Regions from separate parts of the Aliivibrio wodanis genome, predicted to be linked through region 3. Evidence: predicted binding sites of a transcription regulator. Region 3 holds the regulator's gene; each other region holds the start of a gene.

Region 1 (5,675 bases), 1.7 Mb from region 3:
AATCTAAATACGCTTTTTGATCGCTCTTTTTAATAGGTAATCCTTCACGAATTGCTGGCTCATCAATTTGAATAATATTAATGCCCGCTTGCTGAAGATCAGAAACCTCATCACGTAATACTAGAGCTAACTGCTGTGCGATTTCTTTACGAGTAATGTCTTCACGTGGGAACGTCCAACCAAGAATAGTTACAGGGCCTGTTAGCATACCTTTCATTTGTTTGGTTGTTAGAGACTGTGCGTACTGAGTCCAATCGACTGTAATTGGAGCTTCACGCTCAATATCTGCCACCACGATAGCCGGTTTAACACAGCGAGAACCATAACTTTGAACCCAACCAAATCGTGTTGCTTGGAATCCATTTAGATTCTCCGCAAAATATTCAACCATATCATTACGTTCAGCCTCACCATGTACCAACACATCCAAATCTAAACGCTCTTGACGCTCAACTGCATCAGCAATATGACCTTTCATTGCTGCCACATAATCTTGTTCATTCAATTTACCTGCACGATACGCACTGCGCTGCTGACGAATATCTGAGGTTTGTGGGAATGAACCAATCGTTGTAGTTGGCAATAATGGTAAACCTAATTTTTCCGCTTGGTGTTGTGCTCGAACTGAATACGCTTCTGCTCGCTCTGCTAACGCAGGAGTAATTGCCGCTAAACGTTGCTGTACTGCAGGCTTATTAATGTGCTCTGCCGTTTCACGTTCACGCAGTGGCTGACTGTATTGGTGACACGCTAGGATTGCGTTTTGGTTACCATCTAGTGCACCACCTAACAAAGTAACTTCTTTTAGCTTTTGTTTTGCAAACGCAAACCACTGTGTCGTTTCTTGTGATAATTCCGTTTCTTGATCTAAATCTACTGGGCTATGCAACAATGAACATGAGCTTGCAATCCACAACTTATCACCCAATTTAGCTTTCACTGGTTGTAATTTTTCATGTAAACGCTCTAAGTCTGCACGCCAGACGTTACGACCATTTATCGCACCAACAGACAACACCCACTCTTTTGGTAATGCATCTACAATCGTGTCTAATTGTTTAGGGTCTGCTGATATATCAATATGTAAACCATTTACTGCTAATTCGGTAATCTTATCTAAATGATGTTCGACACCATCAAAATAGGTTGTTAATAGTAACTTCAGATCACTTTGAATCACTTGATAAGCCAATTTAAATGAATTTGCCCATGCTTTGGGTAACTCAAGCGCTAAAATTGGTTCATCAATTTGTACCCATTCAACACCAAGCGCAGATAACTTCGAAAAAATTGCCTGATAAGCGGTGAGTAAACGAGGAAGAAGCGCTAAACGATCAAACCCTTGTTCTACTTCTTCATCATTCACTTCTTTACCTAACCACAAATAACTTAATGGGCCAAGAAGTACCGGTTTAACGGTATGCCCCTGCTTTTGCGCTTCTGCAATTTCATCAAACAGCTGTGACCAACTAACGTTAAATTTATCGTCTTTAGAAAATTCCGGCACGATATAGTGATAATTAGTATTAAACCACTTAGTCATGTCTGATGCCGCTTCACCACAACCACAGCTGTTTTGAGATTGACCACGACCCACTTTAAATAATGTGTCTAAATCAGGAAAACCGTGATTATGACGAGCAGGTACGTGACCTAAAAGTAAACTTGTCGTTAATACATGATCGTACCAAGCAAAATCACCCGCAGTAACGAAATCAAGGCCAGATGTTGTTTGATCTTTCCAATGACGTTGGCGTAATTCACTGCCAACTGCTAATAATTCTTTTTGCTCTATCTCGCCACGCCAATATTTTTCTTGTGCAAATTTTAACTCTCGTTGAGCACCTACTCGTGGGTAGCCTAAAATATGAGTAACTGTTTTTCCTACTGTATTGTTTAATTTTGTTGTCATTTGTCTAATTCCCTTAGCCGTTTGGATGGCTAAACAATGACCTTTTTTCTAACTGTCTACAACGTCGAATACTTCACTTTGATTATGAATTTATTTCAACTAAGTGTTCGCTTAATTTAAATGGATTAATTTTATTTAGCCGTCTAGATGTTTACTTTGTTCTATTTTCACTTTACTGTGAAGGTAACTAGGCTTACTCAAACGGAACTTGAGGTACAGTAATGATTGAATTAAAACATCTAAAAACATTAACTACATTGCGAGATACTGGCTCATTAACCGCAACGGCTAATGCGCTCCATTTAACCCAGTCAGCCCTTTCTCACCAACTGAAAGATTTTGAAGCGCGCCTTGGTAATCATGTATTTTTACGAAAAACACGCCCAGTAAAATTCACCTCTGAAGGTGAGATCTTATTAAAACTTGCAGATGAGGTTTTGCCAAAAATGGCCAGAGCTGAATATGATATTGCCAGTCTAAAAGAAGATTTACATGGCCGATTACATATGGCGATTGAATGTCACTCTTGCTTTCAATGGCTAATGCCTGCAATTAAAGAATATCAAGTTGGTTGGCCTGAAGTTGAATTAGATTTTTCATCAGGCTTTGGTTTTGAACCTTTACCTGCATTAGTGAATGGTGATCTAGATTTAGTAATCACATCTGACATTCAACCTCGTGGTGAGATACATTACGAGCCATTGTTTGATTTTGAAATGCGTCTTGTCATGGCAACAAATCATCCTCTTGCCAATAAAGAGTGCATTGAGCCGGAGGATTTACTCGATCAAACCATGTTGACATATCCAGTACAAAAACAGCGCTTAGATGTCGTAAAGCACTTCCTATCACCAAATCATGTTGAACCAGCCAAATGGAAACAAGCAGAAAACACATTAATGTTAATACAAATGGTGTCGGCGGGCTTAGGTGTGGCGGCACTGCCTAACTGGGCAATCAGTGAATTTTCAAGGCAAGGGTTAATTGAGAGTAAACCACTAGGGAAAGGATTGTGGAGAAGATTGTTCGCTGCCGTTAGGGACAGCGAACATGATAAAAGATATTTACAAGCATTTTTCTCTACTGCGAAACAGCAGAGCCAGAGTCATTTAGATGGAATTAAAATGACTTAAATCGAGGTATCTTCTATTGCTTTATTTCTATTGCGTTAATTTAAAACTTATCTATTTTTAAATTGATTCGTTAATGGGTCGTATTGATAACCCAAGCCACTGAGCTTGTCTTGAACTCCTTGTGTATCAAGCTCATACACGCTGGACAATTCTTCTAGACTGTGACATTCCAATCGCAATTTTTCATTAATGATGCCGAGTAGAATTCCACTTTCTAGTCCGTGAGCATTACTTAAATCCAATCTTCACCCTCCATGTTGCTTAAGAGACACCCTTAGATTAGATCAGTTTTAGAAAGTAATGCGTGCCCTACATCACAAAAAACAACTGAAATTGATAATAACCAGAAATAGCCATAATAACGCTAGAAGCAAGCAACATTTGCCACTTTACAGCTTGTTGTTTAAATAAGTGAAAGCTCCACAAACCAATACTTAATAGCATCAAGCCTAATGCAATACCTAACTTAACCGCCATCTTATCCAAAAATATCTCATGAATACTTAACGTTTGGCACAGCAAAATAATAGCCATAACAATTCCACTCACCACACCACTAATCGGCAATAATTTATGAAATGCTTGTAAGCGAGTTCGCGCCAACGTCAAAAGAAGATGCGTTAATAACGCTCCAAATAAAAATGGACCTGTGATTGCAAAAAATAACTGTGTAAATGAACCTGAACCCAAGGCTAAATTAACAAAACTTGCTCCTGCAAAACCATTAGATAATGCCATAACAATCAATGGTCCTTTATCACGAGTTTTTCCAGTTTTAACACTCAAATAGAAAGCAGCAATAGCTATCGCTGGAACAAAATTAATGGCAAAAATCGAGGCATAAGTCATACCAAATCCAGCAACAACACACCAACCTAAAATCAATACGGGTAACCATTTATGGATGCGCCCACGCTGACCGGGACAAATATCACCTTTATTTAAGATAATGGTTAATAGGATTTGTGCACCTAGCAGTGCGGGGATCAAAATATATTGTAAGGTTTGAAAAAACATAATTACGCCACCGATTTAGAATGACAATAGTATAAACGCTATTTTCACTTCGTCTAGTGATGGAAAAAAAACATCACATTATTCGATCTCTCATAATTCCATCTCTCTATTTTCAAATTTTCATCCTTTTAGAATAAGACGATTAACACTAAAGTAGCATGCTATTAACAGTATTATTTATTATTTGTTTTAGATCATAGAGAGTTCAAGTATCAGATGTGCCACAGATAAAAATTAGGTAAGTTTCTATTACGAAATGTGTAAGAAAATGTATATAAGTTACACAATTTTTGTATTTTTGAAATTTAATAGGGGAAAATTCCATGTTGGAGTTAATGATTGGTTTAGTAATCACCGTGTTGGTGGGGTACTTTATCGTAAAAGGATACAAGGCGGCTGGGGTACTACTAACTGCTGGTTTAGCATTACTTATTATTGCAGGCTTATTAGGTCATACCGTTTTACCTGCAAAAGTTACCGCGACAGGTAACTTATTAACAGATGCACTAGAATACGTAAAATATATGCTGCAATATCGTGGGGGCGGCCTAGGTATGCAGATCATGCTACTTTGTGGTTTTGCTTCTTACATGACTCACATTGGCGCAAACAATGTTGTTGTAAAACAATTCTCTAAACCATTAGCTTTTATTAAATCACCTTACGTTTTACTGGTAGCAGCTTATATCGTTGCTTGTTTAATGTCTCTTGCTGTAAGTTCTGCTACAGGTCTTGGTGTGCTACTAATGGCAACGTTATTCCCTATGATGACAGCGATGGGTATCTCCCGTCCTGCAGCAGTTGCAGTCTGTGCATCTCCAGCAGCCATCATTCTTTCGCCAACTTCTGGTGACGTTATTGTTGCAGCAGAAAAATCGGGTATGCCTCTACACAGTTTTGCTGTTGAAACAGTATTACCTGTTTCTATCTGTGCAATCATTGTTATGGCTGCTGCCGCTTTCTTCTGGAATAAATACCTAGATAAGAAAGAAAATACACCGATGGAAAAAGTGGATATTTCTGCAATGGAAGTAAACGCGCCTTCTTACTACGCGATTTTACCTTTCTTACCAATCGTTGGTGTTTTTGTCTTCAATGGTGAAACTATCCCAGGCTTATCTCTAGATATTTATACCATCGTTGTTGCTTCAATCTTCATCGGTGCAGTCATTAACTTTATAACTAATCGTTTCAATGGCAGAGCTACACTAGAAGACCTAGAATCTTGCTACGCTGGTATGGCTGATGCCTTTAAAGGCGTGGTAATGCTATTGGTTGCTGCTGGTGTATTTGCACAAGGTCTAATGTCTGTTGGTGCAATTGATAACCTTCTACACCTAGCTGATAAAGCGGGGGCTGGTGGTGTAGCCTTAATGCTTCTTCTTACTGGTTTAACGGTTGCTGCTGCTATCGCAACGGGTTCTGGTAATGCTCCATTCTATGCGTTTGTTGAGCTTGCTCCGCAACTTGCTGAAAAAATGGGTTTAAGCCCTGCGTTCCTTATCATTCCAATGCTTCAAGCATCTAACCTTGGTCGTACTATTTCACCAGTATCAGGTGTTATCGTTGCGACATCGGGTATGGCTAAAATCAGCCCATTTGAAGTAGTGAAA
Region 2 (5,675 bases), on a different contig from region 3:
TTGGCGACCATAGCGTTATGGACCCACCTGATCCCATGCCGAACTCAGAAGTGAAACGTAATAGCGCCGATGGTAGTGTGGGGTTTCCCCATGTGAGAGTAGGACATCGCCAGGCTTTTAAATTAAGATACACCTGAATAGACACTGCGGAGTGGTAGTTCAGTTGGTTAGAATACCGGCCTGTCACGCCGGGGGTCGCGGGTTCGAGTCCCGTCCACTCCGCCACTACACCAAGAAAGCCCTAATCGAAAGATTAGGGCTTTTTTACATCTGAATAAAACGAATCGTTCAGGTTATAATACCAATTTCGTTAATTTTATGATCTAATATGGACTCTTAAAAGGAGTCCTTATGAAGCATGATTTCCCGAGTTTGATTAATTCCACATCCAATGCTCGACTTAGAGTGCGTTATTTATCCGTTTCTCATTTTGTTGACGGTAAAAGTCGCACTCAAATAGCTAAGTATCTTAAAGTTAGCAGAGTAAGCGTCAATAAATGGGTCAAAGCATATCTCAACAATGGTCTTCAAGGACTTCAAGAGAAACCACATTCTGGTAGGCCTTATCGCCTAACAGACGAGCAAAAATCACAACTCAAAGAATGTGTTATCGAACATGCCGTAAATGAGAGTGGCGGTCGTCTTCAAGCAAGAGACATTGGGCTCTATATAGAAAGCAACTTCAATACATCATATAAAAAGTCGGCGCTCTATCAGTTATTACATGACATAGGTTTGAGTTGGATTACAACTCGTTCCAAACATCCTAAGCAGTCAGTTGAAGCTCAAGAAGCTTTTAAAAAAATTCCCAATCGAAACGCTCCTTAAGATCCCTGGTCATGTCCCCTTAAAAGATGTTCAAATATGGTTTCAAGACGAGGCTAGATTTGGTCAACGCAATACAACAACGCGCATATTGGCAGAGAAAGGGACCCGCCCTAGAGTAGTACAACAACAGCAATTTGAGTATGCATACCTTTTCGGAGCTGTATGTGTCACGACAGGAGAAACTGAAGCGATAGTGGTTCCCCTGAGCAATATGGAAGCAATGAAAGAGCAACTCAGATTAATTTCTCAAGCCACACTAGCTGGCAAGCATGCTGTTGTTATCATGGATCAAGCGAGTTGGCACCAGAGCTATCTTGCCGATGAATTTGAGAACCTCACCATAATTCATATCCCACCTTATTCGCCCGAACTTAACCCTATAGAACAGGTATGGAGTTGGCTCCGCCAAAATGAAGTAGCAAACAGGTGCTTCGAAAACTATGACGATATCGTAGAGACATTATGTAGAGCGTGGAATCGGTTTTGTGAAGATAAAGACAGAGTCATCTTACTCTGCTTTAGATATTGGTTAAAATTGATAAGTTAATTAACGGAATTGGTATTATAGATATAAAAAATGGAGATACACAATATGCATCTCCATTAATAATTGATAGTGCTATGGATTAAGAATCTTTTTCTAATTTCTTTGCTTTTTCAATCATGGTTGTAATGGTTGAGCCTTGAACCAAAATAGAGAAAACAACAACAGAATAAGTCATAACAAGAATAATTTCTCTGACATCTATATTCTTATCTGGGATGATGATAATGCCTGATGGGATAGCCAAAGCCATCGCTAAAGCCAGTCCGCCTCGAAGGCCGCCCCAAGTTAAGATATTTACGGATAATGGGTTATAAGTTCTGAATCGTTTAAAGCCAATATATGGTAAGTAAACGCTTAAATAGCGACTTGCTAGCACCAGTGGGATAGATATTGCCATTAAGATCCAGTCTTCTTGATGGAATTGGAATAACAACATAGACATACCAATAAGAAGAAATAACACGCCATTTAAGAATTCATCAACAAGCTCCCAGAAATGGTCTAAATGCTCTTCACTTTCTTTTGAAAAACCAATATAACGGGTCCAGTTGCCGATCATTATACCAGATACGACCATAGCTAAAGGACCTGAAACATGAATGACTTCAGCAAATGCATAACCTGATGTTGGGATACCTATGGTTAATAATAATTCCATTGAATGGTCATTAGTTGAACTTATTAGATAATGGAAAATTAAACCTAAAAGGAAACCGTAAATAATACCGCCAATAGCTTCCTGTAAAAATAGTGCTGTTACACTACCAATTGTTGGTGTTTCTGAACCAAAAGCAATGGTAAATAGCGTAACGAAAATTACTAAACCAAAACCATCATTGAATAATGATTCACCTTCGATTTGAGTCGAAATACGTTGTGGAGCATTCAGCTTTTTTACTATCGCAAGTACGGCAATAGGATCGGTTGGTGAGATCAATGAGCCAAATAATAAGCAGTAGATTAAATCAAGATTAATACCTATTAGATTACATATTCCCCATAGAGTAAAACCAATAAAGAAAGTTGAGAATAAGGTAGCTCCTAAAGCAAGTACGGTTATTTCCCACTTTTGATCTTTAAGGTTTTGAAGTTTTATCCCTAGCCCGCCAGCAAATAATAAGAAACCTAATATTCCTTTTAATAAAAAATCTTCGAAATTTATATCTGTCAGAGTTTCAGTCGCAACTTCTCTAAGATGAAACCAATCATTGTGACCAGCAAAAATTATCCCTAGTGATAGCATCATTGAGCCTGCAGTGATTGCTATCGTTGTCTGCATTTTTCCTATTTTGCTATTAAAAAATGCGATTAACATAGCAGCAGCTGCAAGAAAGCAGAGTGTGTTATATACGGACATTGTTAACCTCTATATATCTTATTTATGTAACAAAATGTGATTCAGGTCATTTTCCACTCAAATTGATAAATATCAAACTTTATTTCTAATTTGGATAAATAAATCTATTTTGGACGTCTAGATTCCTATTCGATGTGTGATAGGATTGTAACAGAAACGTATTATGGATGAGGCAGTACCGTGGCAGGAAGCAATAAGAAAACTGAAATAGAAAAGCACCTTCTGGAACGTATACTTTTGATCGATGGTGGCATGGGAACCATGATCCAAGAGTATAAGTTTGAAGAACAAGATTATCGTGGAGAGCGCTTTAGTGATTGGCATTGTGACTTAAAAGGTAACAATGATCTTCTAGTGCTTTCTCGTCCTCAAATTATTAGAGATATTCATTCTGCTTATTTAGAAGCGGGTGCAGATATCTTAGAGACTAACACCTTTAACTCAACAACGATCGCAATGGCTGACTATGATATGGAAAGTCTGAGCGAAGAAATGAACTTCGAAGCTGCAAAATTAGCAAGAGAAGTCGCAGATGAATGGACATTAAAAACGCCTCATAAACCGCGTTATGTTGCAGGTGTTTTAGGCCCAACGAATCGAACGTGTTCTATTTCTCCTGACGTAAATGACCCTGGTTACCGAAATGTCTCTTTCGATGAATTAGTCGAAGCTTACTCTGAATCAACTCGTGCATTAATCAATGGTGGTTCTGATTTAATTCTTATTGAAACCATCTTTGATACTTTAAATGCAAAAGCGTGTTCTTTTGCCGTTGAATCTGTTTTTGAAGAAATGGGTATTACATTACCGGTGATGATTTCAGGTACGATTACAGATGCTTCAGGTCGTACGCTTTCAGGACAAACTACAGAAGCGTTCTACAATGCTTTGCGTCATGTTAAACCAATCTCATTTGGTTTGAATTGTGCATTAGGACCTGATGAATTACGTGAATATGTAAGTGAGCTGTCTCGTATTTCTGAGTGCAGTGTTTCAGCACACCCGAATGCAGGCTTGCCTAATGCCTTTGGTGAATATGATCTCTCTCCAGAAGAAATGGCAGAACACGTAAAAGAGTGGGCCGAGAGTGGTTTTCTAAACTTGATTGGAGGTTGTTGTGGTACGACTCCAGAGCATATTCGTCAAATGGCACAAGTGGTAGAAGGGGTTAAGCCACGTCAATTACCGAGACTTCCTGTTGCTTGTCGTTTATCTGGTTTAGAACCATTAACTATTGAGAAAGACTCTCTTTTTGTGAACGTAGGTGAAAGAACCAATGTTACCGGTTCTGCTCGTTTTAAGCGTTTAATCAAAGAAGAGTTATACGATGAAGCCTTGAGTGTCGCTCGTGAGCAAGTAGAAAATGGCGCTCAAATTATTGATATCAACATGGATGAAGGCATGCTTGATGCTGAAGCGTGTATGGTTAAATTCTTAAATCTATGTGCTTCAGAACCAGAGATATCTAAAGTTCCTGTGATGGTCGATTCTTCTAAGTGGGAAGTTATCGAAGCTGGCCTTAAATGTATCCAAGGTAAGGGTATTGTTAACTCGATATCGCTTAAAGAAGGTAAAGAAAAATTCTTACAGCAAGCTAAGTTGATCCGTCGTTATGGTGCAGCTGTGATTGTGATGGCTTTTGATGAAGTGGGTCAGGCCGATACTCGTGAGCGAAAAATTGAAATATGTACTAACGCTTATAATATCTTAGTAGATGAAATTGGTTTCCCGCCAGAAGACATTATTTTTGACCCAAATATCTTTGCTGTTGCTACGGGAATCGATGAACATAACAACTACGCTGTTGATTTTATTGAAGCAGTTGCCGATATAAAAAGAACGCTTCCTCATGCCATGATTTCAGGTGGCGTATCTAACGTATCATTCTCATTCCGAGGTAATAATTACGTACGTGAAGCGATTCATGCTGTGTTCTTATATCACTGCTTTAAGAATGGTATGGATATGGGGATAGTGAACGCTGGTCAATTAGAGATTTACGATAACTTACCAGAAGATTTACGCGAAGCGGTAGAAGATGTCGTTCTTAACCGTCGCAATGATTCAACAGAACGACTACTAGATATCGCGACAGAGTATCTAGAGCGTGCTGTCGGAAAAGTCGAAGATAAATCAGCACTTGAGTGGCGCTCATGGTCGGTTGAAAAACGTCTTGAGCATTCATTAGTAAAAGGGATTACTGATTTCATTGTTGAAGATACCGAAGAAGCTCGTGTAAATTCTGAACGTCCAATTCATGTTATAGAAGGTCCATTAATGGATGGTATGAATGTGGTTGGTGACTTATTTGGTGAAGGTAAGATGTTTCTTCCTCAAGTAGTTAAATCTGCTCGTGTAATGAAGCAAGCGGTAGCGCATTTAGAGCCATTCATTAATGCAACTAAAGATGTGGGATCTACTAACGGAAAAATTCTTTTAGCTACAGTAAAAGGTGATGTTCATGATATCGGAAAGAACATCGTAGGCGTAGTACTACAATGTAATAACTACGAGATTATTGATCTAGGTGTAATGGTTTCTTGTGAGAAAATACTAAAAGTAGCAAAAGAAGAGAATGTCGATATTATCGGACTTTCAGGTCTTATTACTCCATCACTTGATGAGATGGTTCATGTCGCTAAAGAGATGGAGCGTCAAGGGTTTGATTTGCCACTTTTAATTGGTGGAGCAACAACCTCTAAAGCACATACTGCTGTTAAGATAGAACAAAACTACTCCCAACCTGTGGTTTATGTTAATAATGCTTCTCGTGCTGTTGGTGTTTGTACGTCATTGCTTTCTAATGAATTGAAACCAGCATTTATTGAGAAGTTGGATTTAGATTACGAGCGTGTGCGTGATCAACATAGCCGTAAAACACCACGAACAAAACCCGTTTCACTAGCAAGAGCACGAGAAAACCAAGTCGATATTGATTGGGTA
Region 3 (5,675 bases):
ATTGATGATCGGCGTTGTATCCACTTTACGTAATATCGCAACTAAGCTAAGGCCTGATTCCGATTCACACACAAATTCCAATGGGCAATTTTTTAATTGGTGATAAAAACCATGACTATGAATCGCATTGCTGGTAACTCCTGCTCCTACAGCAGCAACCATTGAGTACCCTTCTTTCAATTTAATCTCTGCATGTACCGCTGCATTTTGCAGAACATCTAATGCTTCACCAACCACTTCTGATGTATACGCTAATAAAAGCGCAAATTGATCATCTTGAGCTTCTAGTGCTAATGGTTGTAACTGAGAGCGAGTTAGTAAAGAAAGAACTTCCTGCTTTGTTCGTTCAAAATCTTGCCCACGGCCAAATCTTAGCTGAATTAAATAGACATCTTCTAAAGAGGTAACAATCTTCGCACCACGGCCAGATGCCAACACTCGTTCAATTCGAGTTGAGCCTGATTCAGGTTGATAACTGCAACGTAAACTTAAATCAAGCGCACTCTGAGCAACAGGTTGCAAGGTTCGACTATGCAATACTGGGGCGGCTAATCGAGCTAATTCACTTGCTTCATCCAAACGAAGTAAAGGTAATAAACAAGCGTCTTCTACTTTACGAGGATCAGCACTGAATACCCCTGCGACATCACTCCAAATCGTAACTCGGGAAGCATCAGCTAACGCTCCAATCATTGTTGCTGAATAATCAGAACCATTACGACCAAGTAAAACTGTATTCCCTTTTTGATTACGCGCCATAAAGCCAGTAATCACAATACGACCATGAGGGTGTTGGGCAATTTGCTCTTTAAATAACGACCAAGATAATGAACGATCAACTTCAGGTTGAGCTGCACGCTCTGCACGTAAAAAAGTACGAGAGTCTAACGGAGCAGCTTGTAAATCAATTTGGTTTAGATAAGCAGACAATAATCGAGAAGACCATACTTCACCATGACCAAGAATATCTGCCTGTTGAATTTCAGTTAAAGGTGCGTGGCATTGACCAATTGCAACTAATTCAAGATGAAGTAGCTCAAGCAATGGTTCTGCATTTTCAGGAGTTAATAACTCAGAAATTAAGCCTTGTTGATATTGGCGTAATGACTCTAAAGTTTCATGAGCTAAGCGACCATCTTTAGATAATTCTTCAAACCATTCTAAAATTCGATTCGTAGTATTACCTGCAGCAGACACCACGACTAAGTCATTCTCGTTAGAATACTCTTTCAAAATAGTGGCTACACGGCGATAACACTCAGGATTTGCAAGACTGCTGCCACCAAATTTATGCAACTGGCGTTGTACTAAAACTGTCATTACTTCACCTCAGCAGCGATAAGAAAGGCTTGCTTAAGATCTGAAATCAAATCTCTGCTGTCTTCTAAACCTACAGAAATACGTAACAACGTTGGTACTAACCCTGCCTCTGCTTGAGCTTCATCCGACATAGCTCGGTGAGTCATCGTTCCTGGATGAGCTATAAGGCTTTCTACGCCACCTAAAGATTCAGCCAAAGAGAAATATTTAAGCTCTTTTACAAAAACTTTAAGTTGCTCTAATGACCCATTTAATTCAAAACTTAACATTGCCCCAAAACCTGCTTGTTGGCGCTTTGCTATCTCATGACCAGGATGTTCAGGTAAACTTGGGTGATAAATAGTTCCCACAAGCTCTTCCTCTTGAAGACATTTTAACACCTCCATCGCATTCTCTTCATGCACTCGCATACGGGCACCAAGAGTTCGAATACCACGCAATGTTAAATAACTATCAAACGCTGTCCCTGTTGCGCCAATACAATTACCCCACCAAGCAAAATCATCGGCATGCTCTTGTGTTTTTGCAATTAGCACACCGCCAACAACATCTGAATGACCATTAATGTATTTAGTCGTTGAATGCAGGACAAAATCAGCCCCAAGAGTTAGAGGTTGCTGTAAAACAGGCGAAAGGAAGGTGTTATCAACAGCGACTAAAGCACCAACTTTAGCCGCTTTTTTACAAATTTCAGCGATATCAACCACACGAACTAGCGGATTGGATGGTGTCTCTAATAAGATAAGCTTTGGTTTTTTTGCAAGAGCAGCATCTAGTGCTTCAGTGTTTGATTGGTCGACAAATAAGGTTTGGAAGTCACCTTTATTAGCGCGAGTATTAAACAGACGGTAAGTACCACCATAACAATCATGAGGCGCAACAATAAGATCATTAGGACCAAGTAAAGCAGAAACCATTAGGTTTAATGCAGAAGTTCCACAGTTAGTAACCACAGCACCAGAGCCACATTCTAAATCCGATAAGGTCTTTTCCAATTGAGTTCGAGTTGGGTTACCCGAACGAGCATAATCATATTTTGGTACATCACCAAATTCAGGGAAACTATAATTGGTAGATAAGTAGATAGGAGGTACAACAGCATTATGTTGTGAATCAGTCTCAATGCCGGTACGAACAGCAATAGTTGCAGGTTTTCTCTCGCTCATAATTTCCCTTCCAAACTGCTAGGCAGTGGTATAATCTAATCCATAAGTTATATTCTTCTACTTTACCATCACAAAATGAGACGTCAATACTTCTAGACGTCTATATATCTTTGCTTATAGCCGTAAATATCGCTAGAATTAGCCCATCATATTTAAACAACAATAATTCAGAACGAAGGTGAGCAATGGCTGATTGGAATGGTGACTATTTAAGTCCTTATGCCGAACATGGTAAAAAAAGTGAACAGGTAAAAAAAATTACCGTGTCAATTCCAACGAAGGTATTACAAATTCTTACCGATGAGCGAACTCGTCGACAAGTGAGTAACCTACGTCACGCAACAAACAGTGAATTATTGTGTGAAGCTTTTCTTCATGCTTATACAGGCCAACCTTTACCAACAGATGAAGATTTACGTAAAGATCGTCCTGATGATATTCCTGCGGAAGCAAAGGCATTAATGACCGCAATGGGTATTGAATTTGAAGCGTTTGACGACGAATAATTAATTCTTCATCTCCTCCTCCTGTCTCCTCCTTATTTTAAATAAATAAGGAGGATTACATTTCTATTTGCTTAATAAATAATCACAGTGCCCTACTATAAATATAAAGGACTAACTGTGAAAAATAACATGGCAAAAACAGCGATAGCCATCGCGATAACTTCTCTTTTGAGCGCATGTAGCTCAACCTCAGAAACAACATCAACAACTCCTGCTTATCAATGCGACCCTCAAATGATGGAAGAAAGTAACCATTTACGCATCTATCAAATCATGGTGGAAAGTTTTGTTGATGGTGATAACTCCATAGGCCACGGTACAGGTTATGGTACTAGTCACCATAATGGTGATCTACAAGGAATAATTGATTCATTAGATTATATTCAATCACTTGGAATGAATACTATTTGGATGACCCCTATCTTTGAATCGGCCCCAATTGATGGTCAAGATCACTGGGCAGATAAGCTCGATGCTACAGGCTATTTTGCTACTGATTTCTTCAAGATTGATCCTCGTTTTGGCACAATGGATAAAGCCAAAGAATTAGTTAAAGAAGCACATAGCCGCGGGATGTATGTATTATTTGATGGCGTTTTTGGTCATCATAAAAAAGGATTAATTAAACCATCACCGACAGGAAAACTTCCAAGCGGCGAGAATAACCCAGTTGATTATCCTGAAAGTGAAGAATTTTATTCAGAAGTAGCTGCATATTGGATCACTGAATTAAATATTGATGGTTGGCGATTAGACCAAGCGTATCAAGTACCTACAGAGTCTTGGAAAAATATTCGTAAAGCCGTTGATACCGCCTCTCAAAACACCACTTATACCAACAATAAAGGTGAAAAAGTACATCCACTTGGCTATATGGTGGCTGAAATTTGGAACAACGAAAACTACATAACACAAACTGGCTATGGTGCAGATAATAACCCTGCACTATGCTCTGCATTTGATTTCCCTGTTCGCTACAGAGTTGTTGAGACCTTTGCGGCCAATGAAAACAGTGTCAGTAATAAAGGGGGAGATTGGTTGAATGAAGGTATGAGTATGCATAGCCTCTACCCCAAACACGCTAAACCTAACCTCATGCTAGGCAATCATGATCTCGTTCGTTTTGGTGACCTATTACAACGTGGCAATATTGCCGAGCCTACTGACAATGAATATTGGTTAAGGCATAAAGCAGCGTTTTCTTTTCAAGCGGCCTATAGTGGGCCAATTACCCTATATTACGGTGATGAAATTGGTGATCAAGTCGATGGCTTCGCGAGTAAATCAGACAAAAATACATGTGCAGTCAAAGGCTTGTGTGACGATCACGTAGCTCGCTCTTCAGCTAAAATTGAAGGTATAACCACTAAATTAACATCGCAAGAAGCCGATCTAAAAAACTATGTATCTAGATTAATGGCAATGCGAGAGGCTCACCCTGCGCTATATGAGGGAAAACGATCTCACCTTATTTCCAATCAAAAAGTTTATGTTGACCATAAACAATCGAAAGACGATGCCATTATTTATATGGTAAGTACTCAAAAAACAGGACAAACCTTAGAGCTTCAAGCAAATAAAATAGGGTCTAAAGGTAAGCTTATTGACCTTATAACAGGCCAGTCATTCTCTCCAATGGGAGGAACTTATTATCTTCCTTTATCAGGTTTTGAAAGTCGCTTCCTTAAAATAGATGAACAAAATGATATTGGGCCTGTGGTACCAAAAACAGACATTGACCTTTATGGTGATGGCTTCATGGCGCAATGTGATAACCCAGATATTAAAGACGGAAGTGAACCACTTCAAGAGTACCTTATATGTCGTGGGTGACTTTGCCGACTCAGGCTGGGCTCATAAATCACAACGTGCATATCACTACAAAGGTAACAACGTTTATCAAGCTGTCATAAAAGAGAAACGTGGTGCCTATAAAATGCAATATGCCACCAAAGGATGGTCAGCACAGTACACAGCCAAAGGACTAGCGCTAAAAGTAGGTCAAGATGCGCCATTAATTAAAGGCGGATACGGAAAAGATACAGCAGTATCTATACCTGAAAATGGCGAATATGTCTGGAGTTTAGAATTCACTCCACAAGGTGAGCCAAAATCAATTATGGTTTCTAAATGCCAATAAATCTTATGGTTTATATTTTAGAACTACCTCGTAAAACTTAAACAAAATATGAACTATTTCTAGCCAGCAAAGTCTATTGTTGGCTAGATCACAATTTTGTATATTTCATCTTTTTTACCCACCTTATTATTTTCACCTTATTTCACCTTTTAAAAAATGATCTTACGTGATTATTATCTCATTAAATAAATCAAAACTACCTACTAAATGTGATGACTGTCAACAGAAGACCTATCCCTAACTTTTCTCCTCCTCCCATCTAAGCCCTGTACTCCCCAAAAGAAGGAGGAGTTACAAAAACTGATTTATTTTTAATCTATATCCCGTCAATTACTTTTACTGAATTTAATGTTTGCTTGACCTACCTACACTGCCTTGGTCAAGCAAACATTTTTCAAATCAAAATATCCTCTAAAAGGGAAATAGGATTTAAGATGAAAATGAATAAGTACACATTGCTTGCTGCAGCTGTTTCTACAGCCTTATTTTCTGGTGCATCTTTTGCTGAAACAGATGTTGCTTTAGACGCGGTTTCTGGAAGTG

The links. Region 3 encodes MetJ, which represses methionine synthesis genes. Its sites were predicted from a motif close to TTAGACNTNTANANGTCTAA; they were not measured.
Region 1: the regulator MetJ is predicted to act here: its motif matches at 2,048-2,067, upstream of metE (5-methyltetrahydropteroyltriglutamate--homocysteine S-methyltransferase).
Region 2: the regulator MetJ is predicted to act here: its motif matches at 2,842-2,861, upstream of metH (methionine synthase).

What each region holds. Positions count from the first base shown of each region.
Region 1 covers NZ_JBREXA010000002.1:233,255-238,929, reverse strand. The annotation lists gene metE (5-methyltetrahydropteroyltriglutamate--homocysteine S-methyltransferase) at 1-1,912, opposite strand, end outside; gene ACU5DF_RS09015 (LysR substrate-binding domain-containing protein) at 2,134-3,045, shown strand; gene ACU5DF_RS09010 (DUF4250 domain-containing protein) at 3,093-3,287, opposite strand; gene ACU5DF_RS09005 (HI_1241 family integral membrane domain) at 3,355-4,062, opposite strand; gene dcuC (anaerobic C4-dicarboxylate transporter DcuC) at 4,386-5,675, shown strand, end outside.
Region 2 covers NZ_JBREXA010000005.1:20,418-26,092, forward strand. The annotation lists rRNA gene rrf (5S ribosomal RNA) at 1-115, shown strand, start outside; tRNA gene ACU5DF_RS22935 (tRNA-Asp) at 149-225, shown strand; one part of gene ACU5DF_RS22940 (IS630 family transposase) at 352-806, shown strand; one part of gene ACU5DF_RS22940 (IS630 family transposase) at 805-1,375, shown strand; gene ACU5DF_RS22945 (cation:proton antiporter) at 1,455-2,732, opposite strand; gene metH (methionine synthase) at 2,913-5,675, shown strand, end outside.
Region 3 covers NZ_JBREXA010000002.1:1,976,200-1,981,874, forward strand. The annotation lists gene ACU5DF_RS17000 (bifunctional aspartate kinase/homoserine dehydrogenase II) at 1-1,320, opposite strand, end outside; gene ACU5DF_RS17005 (O-succinylhomoserine (thiol)-lyase) at 1,320-2,486, opposite strand; gene metJ (met regulon transcriptional regulator MetJ) at 2,672-2,992, shown strand; partial or broken gene ACU5DF_RS17015 (alpha-amylase family glycosyl hydrolase) at 3,122-5,132, shown strand; gene ACU5DF_RS17020 (carbohydrate porin) at 5,567-5,675, shown strand, end outside.